DNA from 2 places in the Paenibacillus sp. MABNR03 genome. Region 2 is predicted to be linked to the other one. Evidence: riboswitches for the same ligand, from Rfam matches in the RefSeq annotation. Region 2 holds a riboswitch; the other holds the start of a gene.

Region 1 (3,140 bases), on a different contig from region 2:
TCTTCTAACCTTCATTAGATTGCCACACATCTTGTCATCACAGTATTTCTGCGTGCGGCTCCGGGTATCATCGTAGAAGACCCAGCGGCAGTCTGCATTGTCACAAATTCGAATCCTCGCTCCTTCACCTTGTGTGAGTGTTATGGCAAAATCAGCGGCGACCTCTGCCATCACCTGCTGCCAATGAGCTCCCACAGGAATCCACTCCACTCTCAACTGCTGTTTGTCAACGCTGAGCTTTCGATGTCCACGTCCTTTCTCCATAATAGCGTTCAACCACTCCCGTTCCTCATCCGTTAATGATGCTCCTTCAGAGAGACGGGTTGCCACAGCCTGTAATTCAATTCTGAACTTTCTCATGGATGTCTCTTCTTCAATAGAAGCAGGTATCGATGCCTGCAAGCGCCACTGTTCTAGAAACCGTTGCTGCCATTCGGGCTTGGCCAATCTATCTTCCGATCGATCTCCGCCACGCCAGTCGTGATAATCACTGTTTACAAAGTCTGTCCAAAGTCTGTCCATACGTACCTCCGCGAAGATGTAACTATCTTAATCAATAATTGGTGGTTACATTCAACTTATTTTGTGTTACATTAATTGTAACGACATTTAAGTACTTTAGCTAGTTACCACGAATTCAGGGAGGAATATGAATGAATACCATGGCAACAGATCTATTGCTGATTCAAAAAGATGACACATGGGATCAATGTAATTGGATTGTACCGTTGGCTAAGGCGCTGGAAGGACTCACAGCCGAGCAGGCTGCCTGGATTCCTCCTTCCGGTGGACTAAGCATCTGGCAGTTGGTTAACCATATGTATTATTACAATAACCGCTTGTTGTATCGTATTCAGGGAACCACACCTTCTCAGCCCGCAGCTGACGACAACGTTTCCACTTTTGGGGATTCAGGGGATCCCTTAAATACCGATGGCTGGAACCAAGTCATACAAGACACTCATAGCGTATCTGCCGAGCTTCGAGCACAGATAGCCTCTCTACAGCAATCCGATCTCGAAGCTCCTAATATGAATACAGAGGAAAAGCTGGGACATGAACTCGCCCGCTGGGTTTTACACGATGCATATCATGCGGGACAGATCGTACTGCTCCGCAGGCAGCAAGGGAGCTGGAATATCGTCTTCTAAAAAAACACTTGAACTGCTAGCGCTTACAGGAATAAGATGAACTTATTAATGTTACAACTTGTACACACACTATAAATTGAATAGGATCTTCGGGGTAGGGTGCAATTCCCAACCGGCGGTGATGTTCTTCGGAACCAGCCCGCGACTCGCTGTTGACTGCTATGGACGACGGCGACTGACTTGGTGTGACTCCAAGGCCGACGGTACAGTCCGGATGAGAGAAGATCAACACATGACATATCCCTTCAGGGGAAGGTTTCTTTCCTGATGATATGTCCATGGATGAGCCCCCGTTTATTTGGTGTATGCCAAAACGGGGGCTTTTGTCGATTTTGCCAACTGAAGATTCCGTGTTCTGACGAAGGAGTCCTGAATATGGAAAAGACCCAACATGCATCAACTGTTTATCGCAAGGAACGAAGCAACACCGGATTTTGGCTCGTTGTTCTCGGTGCAGCCCTTTGGGGTGTGGATCCGTTGTTCCGCATTATTTTATTACAAACGATGACCTCTACCCAAATTGTACTGGTGGAACATATCATTGTGAGTCTAATCGCTATTCCGGTCCTCTGGAAATTCCGCGCCGATCTGAAAAATCTTCGAGCCCACCACTGGATTGCCGTCATCTTTATTTCATGGGGTGGCTCAGCACTGGCAACGGTTTTATTCACGCTGGCACTTACACACAATGATCCGAACACGGTACTGTTACTGCAAAAGATGCAGCCTATCTTCGCGATTGTTTTGGCCAAGATACTGCTCAAGGAAACATTACCGCGCCGTTTCGGCTGGTTATTCATTGTTGCTCTTATAGGAACTTATCTGCTTACGTTCGGATTTACACTTCCGCTTGGAAACTGGAACAACTGGATTCACGCAGGCAGCCTGTTGTCCCTTGGGGCAGCGGCCTTATGGGGTGGCTCTACGGTAATGGGACGACTGATGCTGGGGCAAACCCGTTATGAAACGGTCACCTCCCTTCGCTTCGTCGTAGCTCTCCCGCTGTTGATCTTTATGACCTGGAACGAAGGTGCTGCCTGGACATTACCTTCGGGTACAGGCGAACAAGCGGCTGTTGCGCTTAACATTTTGGGTCAGGCCCTATTGCCTGGATTACTGAGTCTGCTGTTGTATTATAAAGGTCTCTCATCCACCAAAGCCTCGGTGGCCACACTCGCGGAGCTTAGCTTCCCGATGGCGGGTGTGCTTGTAAACTGGATTGCTTTCCGGACGCTTATCACCTGGGAACAATTACTTGGATTCATTTTGATCTGGGTTGCCCTGTTCGCCATATCCAAACAGCAGGAACGATCCTCCACGGCTGCAGACGCAGCTCCAAAGCTTCGGACAGACTAATTAAGATGATATAAATAAATGAAAAGGCACTGACGCATCTCCATAGATGTGCAGTGCCTTTTGTCTTTTAACAATTCCAGTGGTACGATGACATATGGAGTGAATGTTGTAGTCATTAATATATTTGGAGAGGAACGATCATCATGTCTTCATTTTCATATACTTCTTACGATGCCATTGGTTTGGCTGAATTGATTCGAGCACGGGAGGTTACCCCGGTTGAATTGTTGGAAGCGGCCTACGCACGTTTGGAAGAAGTTAATCCGCAGCTTAATGCGGTCATTCGTACATATGAAACACGCGCCCGTACGGAAGCGGGGTACGTTCGCCCGGGCGAACAGCCTTTTGCTGGCGTGCCATTGCTCCTTAAAGACATTTCCCAATCGCTGGAGGGTGAGATTCTGACTTCAGGTTCTCGTCTGCTGAAGGATCATCGGGCATTACGCAATTCAAATTTTGTAACCCGTCTCCGTGATGCGGGCTTTGTAATTATTGGACATACGAATACACCGGAATTTGGCCTGAAAAACATTACCGAGCCGCGTCTTCACGGGCCTAGTCGCAATCCATGGAACACGAATCACTCTCCTGGAGGTTCAAGCGGCGGTGCCGCAGCAGCTGTTGCTTCAGGAA
Region 2 (3,140 bases):
TTGTTAAAGACGGTCAAGGTGATGTTGTTGTACGTCGCGAAACGTATCAGGACATCATCCAGAATGACCTTGTGCCGGAGCGTATTGCCAAGCAGCCAGTAACCCGTTAATCTATTGAATATAATTTAAAGAAGACCAAAAGGGACATCCCTTGGTCTTCTTTTTGATTTTAAGGATATTTTCTCAAAAAATATGCTGATTATTTTGCGATCAATCCCATTTCGGTGTACACTAAGAAAAGTGCTATAAAGCTTGGCCCATGCCATGCGTTCTGGCACCATTAACGATGGTCAATACGAAAGGAGTCATTTACATATGGCGAAACAAGCGAAAATCAAAATGGCAAACGGCGGAGAAGTTCTGATCGACCTGTTCGATCAAGAAGCTCCAAACACAGTGGCAAACTTTGAGAAACTGGCAAACTCCGGTTTCTACAACGGACTTGTATTCCACCGCGTTATCCCGGGCTTCGTAGCTCAAGGCGGATGCCCTAACGGTTCCGGTGCAGGTGGCCCTGGCTACACGATCAACTGTGAGATCAACCCGAACAAACATGAGCGTGGAACGTTGGCTATGGCGCATGCAGGCCGTAACACAGGCGGAAGCCAGTTCTACATCTGCTACCAACCACAGCCGCATCTGGATGGACAACATACCGTATTTGGTAAAGTAACCAAAGGTATGGAGTTCGTAGATGCTTTCGAAGGTCGCGACAAAATGGAAACTGTTGAAGTCGTAGAAGTTTAATTGTTATTCTTGCAAGACAAGAAAGAGCCGTTTCGTTTTGAACGAAGCGGTTTTTTTGTATTCTCTAGCTTATTAAAAGTTAGTATGTGACAAAAAGGAACAAAAAACAATTGATTTTTTGGCGTTAAAGTGCTAACATCCAATTAATAACGCAACGATCCTTCAGGGCAGGGTGCAATTCCCTACCGGCGGTGATGCATAGTGTAAGGATATCAATCCAGCACCTGGTGCAAAGTCCGTGACCTGTCTGCCTGTGGCAGATGGCTGATCTGGTGTAATTCCAGAACCGACAGTATAGTCTGGATGGGAGAAGGAGAGGGTGCAGCCCATATGGACTGCATTCCGCAGATGTGTTGCTGCACCAGAAGTCTGCTTCTGTGCAGGGAGAGTCGGTTATCCCGACATTTTCCGTACATATGCCACATCATAGAAGCTCTTTACCTGTAATTGAAGTTCATTAAGGTATGTGTCTGCTTTCACTTGCCTGAAATGGAGTTTTGGGCAAAGTGCTGTTGGCAAACGTATCAACGACATCCTGCTGGTGACACATGTCTCTCATCATCCCCATCGAACGATTGTTCGGGTGGGGATTTTTTATTATGGATATGGTACAACCACCTCTCTGATGGAAGGGAGGTCTCTAACTTAAGATATTAACCGTGGGGTGAACGGACTTGGAAATGATCAATGATGAATTTTATATGGGGCTTGCGTTGGATATGGCAGAACGTGCACAAGGGCAAACAGGAATTAATCCTGTCGTTGGTTGTGTAGTTGTAAAAGAAGGCAGGGTTGTGGGTCTGGGGAGTCACCTCAAACGGGGTACAGGCCACGCAGAAGTACATGCACTGAATATGGCAGGCAGTGATGCCGAGGGCAGTACGGTTTACGTAACCCTCGAACCTTGCAGTCATTATGGCAAAACGCCGCCGTGCAGCGAACGTCTGATTCACGAAAAAGTGAAGCGAGTCGTGGTGTGCTGTGAAGATCCCAATCCGCAGGTATCCGGCAGAGGGATCAGCATGTTGCGTCAACAAGGCATTGAGGTCGAAGTCGGCGTTTTGCGCGAGCGCGGAAGACGTTTGAACGAGAAATTCATTAAATTCATTACCACGGGCCTACCGTTTGTTACCTTAAAAACAGCATCTACGCTGGATGGCAAAATTGCTACCCGCAGTGGAGACAGCAAATGGATCTCCAACGAACCTGCACGCGAAATCGTACATGCGCTGCGTCATCGTCATCAGGGTATTATGGTTGGCGTGGATACGGTTATTGCAGATAACCCAGAGCTCACCACTCGCCTTCAAGTGGAAGGGATCAGCCCTGTACGAATCGTTGTGGATTCCAAGCTCCGCCTTCCTGTAGGTTCAAAAATGGTCAAGGACGGACTTGCACCAACCTGGGTGCTTACGACGGATGAGGCAAGCGCTGAGGCGGCCGAGCGTCTGGAAGCCTATGGCGTGGAAATTATACGTTGTGGTCCAGGACCAAGAGTGGATTTGCTGAGTGCGCTCAGCAAGCTGGGCGATCGAGAGATTGGTTCCATCCTGCTTGAAGGCGGCGGCACATTGAACGGTGCGATGCTGGAAGCGAAATTGGTGGATCGGCTGTTGATGTTTATCGCTCCAAAAATTGTGGGCGGGTACGATACACCGGGCAGCTTCCGATTCGAAGGTGTGGAACGCATGAGCCAAGCCATCCAATTGAATCAGCTGGAAATCGAGCAAGTTGGAGATAATATCAGTATTGGTGGAATCCCTGTCTGGCCTGAGTAACGGAAATGAAATTGCAAGAAGAGAAACGAGAATAAGGAGGCGGCAGCATGTTTACCGGTTTGGTGGAAGAAGTCGGTCAGATTCGGCGTATTGGTCGAAAAGGCGAAGCAATGGTCCTGAACATCGGAGCTTCCGCCATCATGGATGATTTGAAGATAGGCGACAGCGTGTCTGTGAACGGAGTTTGCCTAACGGCAACGACTTTGGAAGGTGGAGGATTCACTGCAGATGTCATGCCTGAAACCTACCGGCATACTAATCTCAGCCAGCTGCAATCCGGGAGCAAAGTGAATCTGGAGCGGGCCATGCAGTCAGGCGGCCGTTTTGGCGGACACATCGTGCAAGGGCACGTGGATGGCACGGGAGTGATCGGCAGTATCACACGTGATCAGAACGCTGTTGTATTTGAGATTAAACCGGACGACCATCAGATGTTTAAATACTTGATTCCCAAAGGGTCGGTAACACTGGATGGTATTAGTTTAACTGTGGTGCAGACGACACAAACCTCGTTTACCGTATCGATTATTCCTCATACCATTGGGGAGACTGTACTTCAAGTGAAAAAGCCGGGCGATACCATTAATATTGAATGTGATATTTTGGGGAAATATG

What was found. Region 2 has a riboswitch for FMN ahead of ribD (bifunctional diaminohydroxyphosphoribosylaminopyrimidine deaminase/5-amino-6-(5-phosphoribosylamino)uracil reductase RibD). Riboswitches for the same ligand answer to the same signal wherever they lie in the genome.
Region 1: another riboswitch for FMN. It lies ahead of AAIH57_RS04525 (DMT family transporter); the one in region 2 lies ahead of ribD (bifunctional diaminohydroxyphosphoribosylaminopyrimidine deaminase/5-amino-6-(5-phosphoribosylamino)uracil reductase RibD).

What each region holds. Positions count from the first base shown of each region.
Region 1 is NZ_JBCIYR010000001.1:1,049,102-1,052,241, reverse strand. Features, by position in the region: gene AAIH57_RS04535 (CGNR zinc finger domain-containing protein) at 1-522, opposite strand, end outside; gene AAIH57_RS04530 (DinB family protein) at 654-1,151, shown strand; FMN riboswitch at 1,233-1,381, shown strand; gene AAIH57_RS04525 (DMT family transporter) at 1,527-2,507, shown strand; gene AAIH57_RS04520 (amidase) at 2,651-3,140, shown strand, end outside.
Region 2 is NZ_JBCIYR010000003.1:816,894-820,033, forward strand. Features, by position in the region: gene lysA (diaminopimelate decarboxylase) at 1-110, shown strand, start outside; gene AAIH57_RS18925 (peptidylprolyl isomerase) at 316-747, shown strand; FMN riboswitch at 902-1,066, shown strand; gene ribD (bifunctional diaminohydroxyphosphoribosylaminopyrimidine deaminase/5-amino-6-(5-phosphoribosylamino)uracil reductase RibD) at 1,422-2,525, shown strand; gene ribE (riboflavin synthase) at 2,573-3,140, shown strand, end outside.